DNA from 3 places in the Tardiphaga sp. 37S4 genome. Region 3 is predicted to be linked to each of the others. Evidence: predicted binding sites of a transcription regulator. Region 3 holds the regulator's gene; each other region holds the start of a gene.
What was found. Region 3 encodes HrcA, which represses chaperone genes, less so after heat shock. Its sites were predicted from a motif close to GTTAGCACTCNCNNNNNGNGAGTGCTAAC; they were not measured.

Region 1 (3,275 bases), 1.1 Mb from region 3:
TGAGCCCGCCGCGCTCCAGCAGCGCCAGCAGGTTCGACGTCACGCCCGACAGAATGAAGCTATAAAGCGAGAACGCCGCCGCCAGCAGGATGAACGGCCAGCCTTCCGGGCGCAGGGTTGCCTGCGGGGGAACGACAACGGCGTCCGCCACGGGCAGAGGCGCGACGGCGACGTGGCGCGGCAATGCAAAAGCATGAAGCGGCGCAACCACAAAGGCGAAGATCGCTGCGAAGGTCAGATACGTCCCGCGCCAGCCGACGGCCTCAAGCAGAAGATGGGTCGCCGGCCAGCCGACCGTCGAGGCGAAGCCGCCTGCAAAGGTCACGAAGGTGATCTGCCGCCGCGCCGAGGCACCGAAGATACGCGTCAGCGTGGCAAAGGCGGGATCGTAGAGCGACGCCGACATCGCAGCGCCCAATAAGAGCCAGCAAGCCAGATAGGTCGCGGGATGATCGGCAACCGAAAACAGAGCGAGACCCAAGGCACCGGCCAATGCGCCCGATGCCATGACGACATTGCCGCCGTGGCGGTCGATCAATCCACCAACCACCGGCGACAGCAGTCCCGATACGATCAGCCCCAGCGAAAAGCCCGCCATGCCGAAGGCCAGCGACCAGCCATGCGCCGCCGTGACATGCGGCATGGTCAGCACCGGTGGATAGATCAGGATGCCCCAGGTCAGGATCTGGGTGAATGCCAGCACGAGGACCGCGCGGCCCGGTCCGAAAACGAGGTCGCGCAATCGATGCATGGGCTCACGTCTTCAAGGGAGTGGCGGGATCCGCCTTACGCCTCAGGTCAGGCCTTGTCAGGTCAGGCCTTGGGTGCGCAACGGACATAGACCATGTTGCCGTAGCGAACCGCAGCGTCCTTGTCGATGAAGCGTGTGACGAGAATCCGACCGTCGAAGGAGACGATCTCGCGATCCTTCTCACCACCGGCGGGACCGGGCGGGCCGATATAGTTCTTGCCGCTCGGCGAGCCCTTGAGGCGCAGTTCCTGCGGCGTCGCCTCGTCGGCGAGATGCATGATGACGCCGCCGGTGGCGCCCTGGCCGATGATATAGGGCTGCTTGCACTGGCCACGCGCGGCGTTCTCAGTGCGAACGCGATCATTGGGATTCATGTAAGACGCCAGACCCCAGCGGCCGACGAGTTCTTCCGAGCGGATCGAGGCTGGCAGTTCCGGCGCCGGCGGGGGCTCCGGCGGCGGTGTCGGCTGCGAGTTCCCAAAGCTGAACCCGCCCAATCCACCAGACGTGCCGCACCCGCCCAATGACAGCGCCAAAGTTGAAACGATCGCCAGATGGGCAACCGTGCGGGCGTAGCGTGACCTGATCATATTATCCCCTAGAGCAAATTCCCCGGCTGCCCGTCCCGGCAGCCAAGCGCAAAACACCTGACGGCGCAATGAGGTCGGCAGAATTACGCCGACTCTCCATTATGGTTTCCAGATCATCCTATATTGGCCTCACCAAGGCCTTAAGGCCTCGCTTGACTCAAAAAGCGTCTGGCCATATTTCCCGGACGCTCAATTAGCACTCCCGGAGCGCGATTGCTAAGGGAATGAGCCGGCCGCCTTGAGCGTTCCGGCTGGATTCCCGCCCGCCTCCGAGATGGCAACGAAATCGCAAACCCTAAAGGGACACTCCCATGGCCAAGACCAAATTCCGCCCGCTGCACGACCGCGTCGTCGTCAAGCGCATCGTCGCCGACGAGAAGACCAAGGGCGGCATCATCATCCCGGACAGCGCCAAGGAAAAGCCGTCTGAAGGCGAAGTCGTCGGCGTCGGCCCTGGCGGCCGCGACGAAGCCGGCAAGCTGATCCCGATCGACATCAAGGTCGGCGACAAGGTTCTGTTCGGCAAGTGGTCGGGCACCGAGATCAAACTCGACGGCGAAGAACTCCTCATCATGAAGGAGTCGGACATCATGGGCGTGATCGCCTAAAGGCGGTCCGCTCTCCAAACACTCGGACGTCATGCCCGGACTTGATCCGGGCATCCATCTGGCTTCTTCGCAGGAAGATGGATGGCCGGGTCAAGCCCGGCCATGACAGCGTTTTAATTTCAAATTCCCATCACTTGGAGCACCATCAACATGGCAGCCAAAGACGTTAAATTCTCCGGAGACGCGCGCGATCGCATGCTGCGCGGCGTCGACATTCTCGCCAACGCCGTCAAGGTCACGCTCGGTCCGAAGGGCCGCAATGTCGTGATCGAGAAGTCGTTCGGCGCTCCGCGCATCACCAAGGACGGCGTCACCGTCGCCAAGGAGATCGAGCTCGAGGACAAGTTCGAGAACATGGGCGCGCAGATGCTGCGCGAAGTTGCCTCGAAGACCAACGACACCGCAGGCGACGGTACCACCACCGCCACCGTGCTGGCCCAGGCCATCGTCCGTGAAGGCGCCAAGTCGGTTGCCGCCGGCATGAACCCGATGGACCTCAAGCGCGGCATCGATATCGCCGTCGCCGCCGTCATCAAGGACATCACCAAGCGCGCCAAGCCGGTTGCGTCTTCGGCTGAAGTCGCCCAGGTCGGCACCATCTCCGCCAACGGCGACGCTGCCATCGGCAAGATGATCGCCCAGGCAATGCAGAAGGTCGGCAACGAAGGCGTCATCACGGTTGAAGAGAACAAGTCGCTCGAGACCGAAGTCGACATCGTCGAGGGCATGAAGTTCGATCGCGGCTACCTGTCGCCCTACTTCGTCACCAATGCCGAGAAGATGACCGCCGAGCTCGAGGACGTGTACGTCCTGCTCGTCGAGAAGAAGATCTCCAGCCTGCAGGCCATGCTGCCGGTGCTCGAAGCCGTGGTGCAGTCGGGCAAGCCGCTGCTGATCATTGCTGAAGACGTCGAAGGTGAAGCGCTCGCCACCCTCGTGGTCAACCGCCTGCGCGGTGGCCTCAAGGTTGCTGCCGTCAAGGCACCAGGCTTCGGCGATCGCCGCAAGGCGATGCTGGAAGACCTTGCGATCCTGACCGGCGGTCAGCTCGTCTCGGAAGATCTCGGCATGAAGCTGGAAAGCGTCACGCTCGCCATGCTCGGCCGCGCCAAGAAGGTCGTGATCGACAAGGAAAACACCACCGTCGTCAACGGCGCTGGCAAGAAGCCGGCGATCGAAGCCCGCGTCAACCAGATCAAGGCGCAGATCGAGGAAACCACCTCGGACTACGACCGTGAGAAGCTGCAGGAGCGTCTGGCCAAGCTGGCTGGCGGCGTTGCCGTCATCCGCGTCGGCGGCGCGACTGAAGTCGAAGTGAAGGAAAAG
Region 2 (3,275 bases), 2.2 Mb from region 3:
TTCGGATCGCAAGGTCCGATCAGCCGGATGACATGCGCATGCGCCAAACCGCCGGTCGCAGCGGCAACGCCGAGATCGCGATACTTCGCGTAGGCACGCAGGCCGTCGCCGAGAAATGCTTCTTCCTGATAGTGGCTGATCGCGACGCGCTGCTTGCGGCGCGGGCCGGGTTTCGCCGCGGCCTTGGCGACAGCTTTTGTACTCGCCTTGGCCGGCTTGCCAACAGCGAGCTTTTTTGCTGCTTTCGCTACCACCTGTGTCGCAGGCTTCTTCGTCACAGCCGTTTTCGCCGCGCTCTTTGACGTTCGCTTCAGCTTCGCCATGTCGTGTTTCCCACCCGGCGCAATGCCTAACAAACGGCCAGCGCGTCCGGGAACCTAGCTGTAGTTCAGCACAGCGGCAATTCATCCGGCGCGTTGAGAGGCGCGGACTAGTGCAACCGGAAGACGCCATCCACGGCACGAAGCTCGGCCGGCTTGATCAGTTTCGAATGCGCGACGGTGACCGCAAAGAGCGGGCCATCGAGCTTCTCCTGCCAGAAATCAAGGAAATCCTTCAGCGCGGGAAACTTCGGAAACAAATCATAGTTCTGCCAGACATAGGTCTGCAGCAGCGAGGGATGGTCGGGCATGCGGTAGAGGATCTGTGCCGTCGTCAGTCCGTAGCCAAGCACCTGCTTTCTGAAATCGTCAGAAACTGCATTTCTCGAGACCATGTTCAACCTCCATGGACAGAGCGCATTCGGCTAAGTGGATTCCGGTTTGACGTCGAACTTCGCTCTGCTCTCCTGTGACCGTGCTGACTGCAGCGAACCGGCTTCCACTTCGCCCATGACAACACGATGCATGAAATGTGACGCAAGCAACGTCTTCATCACAAGCTTAAAAGTTTAATAATGTATTGAAAGCCGAGTGTTAGCAGCCACTTACCGTGGATGCTAACGGATTCGAGAACCGGTATCGGAGGGTCTTAACCAATTCTGGCACCCGTCATATTTGAGTGCCAAAATATTTGATACAGACCCTTGCCGGTGAGGAACGTTCGGCCTATGTCCGGACAAGCTGCGCTGGCACTTGTTGGCTCAGACTGCCAATTTAAATTTCTCAAGCATCTACAGAAACTTAGGAGGACTGCATGAAATTCCGTCCGCTTCACGATCGCGTTGTGGTTAAGCGTATCGACGCCGAAGAGAAGTCCGCTGGCGGCATCATCATTCCGGATAGCGCCAAAGAGAAGCCCTCCCAGGGCGAGATCGTCTCCGTCGGCCCGGGCGGCCGCGACGAAGCCGGCAAGCTGATCCCGATCGATCTGAAGGTCGGCGAGCGCGTGCTGTTCGGCAAGTGGTCGGGCACCGAGGTCAAGATCGATGGTCAGGACCTGCTGATCATGAAGGAAAGCGACATCATGGGCGTCCTCGAAGGTGCCGCTCCCGCCAAGAAGAAGGCCGCTTAAGCGCCTTTTCCCCACCCATCCTGATTTTCAAGGAAGCAAAACATGTCAGCTAAAGAAGTGAAATTCGGCGTTGATGCCCGCGACAAGATGCTGCGCGGCGTCGACATTCTCGCCAACGCCGTGAAGGTGACGCTCGGTCCGAAGGGCCGCAACGTCGTCATCGACAAGTCGTTCGGCGCGCCCCGCATCACCAAGGACGGCGTCACCGTCGCCAAGGAAATCGAGCTCGACGACAAGTTCGAGAACATGGGCGCCCAGATGGTGCGCGAAGTGGCCTCGAAGTCGGCCGACGCAGCCGGCGACGGCACCACCACTGCTACCGTGCTCGCCCAGGCAATCGTCCGTGAAGGCGCCAAGTCGGTTGCTGCCGGCATGAACCCGATGGATCTGAAGCGCGGCATCGACCTGGCTGTGGAAGCCGTGGTTGCTGACCTCGTCAAGAACTCCAAGAAGGTCACCTCGAACGACGAAATCGCCCAGGTCGGCACCATTTCGGCCAACGGCGACGCGGAAATCGGCAAGTTCCTCGCAGACGCGATGAAGAAGGTTGGCAACGAAGGCGTCATCACGGTTGAAGAAGCCAAGTCGCTCGAAACCGAACTCGACGTCGTCGAAGGCATGCAGTTCGACCGCGGCTACATCTCGCCCTACTTCGTCACCAACGCCGACAAGATGCGCGTTGAATTCGACGACGCCTACATCCTAATCAACGAGAAGAAGCTCTCCTCGCTGAACGAGATGCTGCCGCTGCTCGAAGCCGTCGTGCAGACCGGCAAGCCGCTCGTCATCGTCGCAGAAGACGTTGAAGGCGAAGCTCTCGCCACCCTCGTCGTCAACCGTCTGCGTGGCGGCCTCAAGGTCGCTGCCGTCAAGGCTCCGGGCTTCGGCGATCGCCGCAAGGCCATGCTGCAGGACATCGCGATCCTGACCGGCGGCCAGGCGATCTCGGAAGATCTCGGCATCAAGCTCGAGAACGTCACGCTTGCCATGCTCGGCCGCGCCAAGAAGGTGATGATCGACAAGGAAAACTCCACCATCGTGAACGGCGCCGGCAAGAAGGCCGACATCGAAGCACGCGTGGCGCAGATCAAGGCGCAGATCGAAGAAACCACTTCGGACTACGACCGTGAGAAGCTGCAGGAGCGTCTCGCCAAGCTGGCTGGCGGCGTTGCCGTCATCCGCGTCGGCGGCGCGACCGAAGTCGAAGTGAAGGAGCGCAAGGACCGCGTTGATGACGCGATGCATGCGACCCGCGCTGCGGTTGAAGAAGGCATCGTCCCCGGCGGCGGCGTCGCTCTGCTCCGCGCTTCGGAACAGCTGAAGAAGATCAAGACCGCGAACGACGACCAGAAGACCGGCGTCGAGATCGTCCGCAAGGCCCTGTCGGCTCCGGCTCGCCAGATCGCCATCAACGCAGGCGAAGACGGTTCGGTCATCGTCGGCAAGGTCCTCGAGACCGCAACCTACAGCTACGGCTTCGACTCGCAGACCGGCACCTACGGCGACATGCTCAAGAAGGGCATTATCGATCCGACCAAGGTTGTCCGTGCAGCGATCCAGAACGCAGCTTCGGTTGCCGGCCTGCTGATCACCACGGAAGCCATGGTTGCCGAGCTGCCCAAGAAGGGCGGCGCAGGCGGCGGCGGCATGCCTCCGGGCGGCGGCATGGGCGGCATGGACTTCTAAGTCCAACCACTCAAGCTTCGATCAAATAGAAAACCCCGGCAGCAATGCCGGGGTTTTTGTTTGGCTGATACTCAAGTCTTTTGATCTTCATGTCTGATAAAGTTAGACTCTTTCACTTTTCGTCGGCAGTTTTTCCA
Region 3 (3,275 bases):
GCGTGCAGGGCACTGAAGGGGCTGCGCTGTCGAAGGATCTCGCGATCCCGCATACCGAGCTGATCCTGCGCAAGGGCTTCAACAAGGACGTCGACAGCTATTCGGCGTTTACCGAGGCTGACGGAAAGACCACCACCGGTCTTGCCGCCTATCTGAAAGCCCGCAAATTGCAGCGCGTATTTATCGTCGGCCTCGCCACCGACTTCTGTGTCGCGTGGTCCGCGCTCGATGCGCGAAAAGCAGGTTTCGATGTCTATGTAGTCGAAGATGCCTGCCGCGGCATCGACACGCAGGGCTCACTGGCCAAAGCCTGGGCCGACATGAACAAGGCCGGCGTGAAGCGTATTCAGTCGGGCGATCTGGCGGCTTGACCCATACTCTCATTGTCATCGCCCGACCTGGCACGCAATTGCGCGCTGGGATCGGGCGACCCAGTAATCACCGGCGCTTGTGATCACTCACTGAGACCGGCGTGTACTGGATCACCCGCTTTCGCGGGTGATGACAGCCAGAGGCTCTGTTACTCCGAAACAGGTGCAACCTTGGCGCCGCCCTTCGAGACACCGACCAGCGCCGGGCGCAGCACGCGCTCGCCAATGGTGTAGCCGGCCTGCACGACCTGAACGACGGTGCCCGCAGGCACGGAAGCGTCGGGCACTTCGTACATCGCCTGCTGGAAATTCGGATCGAACTTCTCGCCCGACGGGTCGAACTTCTTCACGCCGTTCTTTTCCAGCGTGTTGAGCAGCGAGCGCTCGGTGAGTTCCACGCCTTCGAGGAGCGCCTTCAGGCCCGGATCGGCCGCGGCCTTGGTGTCGGCAGGCACGGCATCGAGGGCGCGCTGCAGACTGTCGGCGATATCGAGCACTTCGCGCGCAAAATTGGCGATCGCATAGGTGCGGCCGTCGGCGACTTCCTTCTGGGTCCGCTTGCGCAGATTTTCCATCTCCGCCAGCGTGCGCAGCATCTTGTCGCGCGATTCCGCGGCTTCCTTGGTCAGGGCCTCGACCGAATTCGGTTCCGGATCGTCCGGCATGATGTAGGGCTTGGAGACCACCGGATCGGCGGCCGCTGCCGTCTTGTCCTGATTGTCGTTCTGCCCATTGGAATCAGTCATCACGCTGCCTTCTCAAAAACACGCCAAAATGGTGGGATTGCTGAGCGGGATATCGGGGTTTGAGCGCCGAAAATCAAGCACAACCGGCCGGATTCGGCCGATCTGTCAGCCCCCGAGCATGCGGCTGACGATGCGCGCCGCGTAATCTACCATCGGGATCACCCGCGCATAGTTCAGCCGGGTCGGCCCGATGACACCGAGAACGCCCACAATATGGCCGGCGCCATCGCTGTAGGGCGCAATGATCGTGGACGAGCCGGACAGCGAGAACAGCTTGTTTTCCGAGCCGATGAAGATGCGGACACCTTCGGCCGTCTCCGCCCGGCCGAGAAGGTCGATCACCTCGCGCTTGGCTTCGAGATCGTCGAACAGGAGGCGAACGCGTTCAAGATCCTCCAGCGCATGGAGATCCTCGAGCAGATTGGCCTGGCCGCGCACGATCAGCTGCCTATCGTCCTTCTCGCCACCCGACCAGCTGGCAATGCCGGCGGCAATGACCTTCTGGGTCAGCTGATCGAGTTCGATCTGGTTCTGGGTCAGCGCCGTCTCCAGCTCCAGCCGGGCCTCAGCCAGCGTGCGGCCGCGAATCCGGGCATTGAGGAAGTTCGACGCCTCGTTCAGCGCCGACGATGGCACGCCGGGCGGCAGGGTCAGCACGCGATTTTCGACCTGGCCATCCTCGGCGACCAACACGACCAGCGCCTTTTCGGGCTCCAGACGGACGAATTCGATGTGTTTCAGCCGCACATTGGACTTGGCGGTCAGAACCACCGCTGCCGCGCGGGTCAGCCCGGACAGCTGCGTCAGCGCCTCGCCGAGCGCCGCCTCCACCGTCTGCGAGCGCCCCACCGAGGACAGTTGCTGCTGGATCGATTGCCGCTCCGGCTCGGTGAGGTCACCGACCTGCATCAAGGCATCGACAAAAAACCGCAGTCCGAGTTCGGTCGGCAGCCGTCCTGCAGAGGTATGCGGCGCATAGATCAGGCCGAGCTGCTCCAGGTCCGACATGACGTTGCGGACCGAGGCCGGCGACAGCGGAACCGTGATCAGGCGCGAAATATTGCGCGAACCGACAGGTTCGCCGGTGGCGAGATAGCTCTCGACGATCTGCCGGAAGATCTCACGCGATCGCTCATTGAGCTGGGCGAGCCCGGCATGCGGCGAAATCAGGCCGATCGGATCGTGGTGGGCCACAGGGTACTCCTTGAGGACCTAATCTGTCGCCCCGAGCCCCCGGATACAAGCACCATTGCGGTTGTGGAACCTGCCCTGCCCTTGCCGCTGCGGTCCGTGGCCCCTAAAAGCACCGCGAACAGGCTTTCTCTGGACATTTGGAAGGATTTTCTCATGCGACCAAGCCGTCGTGCGCCCGATGAACTGCGCGCCGTGTCGCTGGAACGCGGCGTGGTCAAATATGCCGAAGGTTCCTGCATGGTGAAATTCGGCGACACTCATGTGCTGGTGACCGCCACGCTGGAAGAGCGCCTGCCGCCATGGCTCAAGGGCCAGGGCCGCGGCTGGGTCACCGCCGAATACGGCATGCTGCCCCGCGCCACGCTGGAACGCACCCGCCGCGAAGCCGCATCCGGCAAGCAGGGCGGCCGCACCGTCGAGATCCAGCGCCTGATCGGCCGCTCGCTGCGCGCTGCCGTCGACCTCGAAGCGCTCGGCGAACGCCAGATCACCATCGACTGCGACGTGATCCAGGCCGATGGGGGCACCCGTACGGCGTCGATCACCGGCGCATGGGTTGCGCTGGCCGACTGCATCTCGTGGATGAAGAACCGCAACATGTTCAAGAACGGCGGCGGCAACGTGCTGCGCGACAATATCGCGGCAATTTCCTGCGGCATCTATCAGGGCACACCGGTGCTTGATCTGGACTACGCCGAGGATTCCGAGGCCGACACCGACGCCAATTTCGTGATGACCGGCGACGGGCGCATCATCGAGGTGCAGGGCACCGCCGAGAAGACGCCGTTCACGCAGGACGAGTTCCTGAAGCTGATGGCCCTGGCGCAAAAGGGCGTCGGACGCCTCGTCGAACTGCAGAAAATGGCCATCGCGTGATTCCGCAAGTCATCAAGCAGGCGTAGACTCGCATCATGCATCGTCGAATCACTGGGAAGCTCGTCATCGCCACCCACAATCCCGGCAA

Region 1: LPB73_RS20310 (co-chaperone GroES) is a predicted target of HrcA. The motif match lies at 1,534-1,562, and genes of this name have one in related genera.
Region 2: LPB73_RS06980 (co-chaperone GroES) is a predicted target of HrcA. The motif match lies at 979-1,007, and genes of this name have one in related genera.

The regions. Positions count from the first base shown of each region.
Region 1 is NZ_CP088008.1:4,271,617-4,274,891, forward strand. It holds gene LPB73_RS20300 (MFS transporter) at 1-751, opposite strand, end outside; gene LPB73_RS20305 (hypothetical protein) at 814-1,341, opposite strand; gene LPB73_RS20310 (co-chaperone GroES) at 1,653-1,949, shown strand; gene groL (chaperonin GroEL) at 2,100-3,275, shown strand, end outside.
Region 2 is NZ_CP088008.1:1,483,561-1,486,835, reverse strand. It holds gene LPB73_RS06990 (cupin domain-containing protein) at 1-323, opposite strand, end outside; gene LPB73_RS06985 (usg protein) at 431-715, opposite strand; gene LPB73_RS06980 (co-chaperone GroES) at 1,135-1,452, shown strand; gene groL (chaperonin GroEL) at 1,495-3,138, shown strand.
Region 3 is NZ_CP088008.1:5,387,459-5,390,733, forward strand. It holds gene pncA (bifunctional nicotinamidase/pyrazinamidase) at 1-371, shown strand, start outside; gene grpE (nucleotide exchange factor GrpE) at 521-1,117, opposite strand; gene hrcA (heat-inducible transcriptional repressor HrcA) at 1,223-2,311, opposite strand; gene rph (ribonuclease PH) at 2,465-3,187, shown strand; gene rdgB (RdgB/HAM1 family non-canonical purine NTP pyrophosphatase) at 3,223-3,275, shown strand, end outside.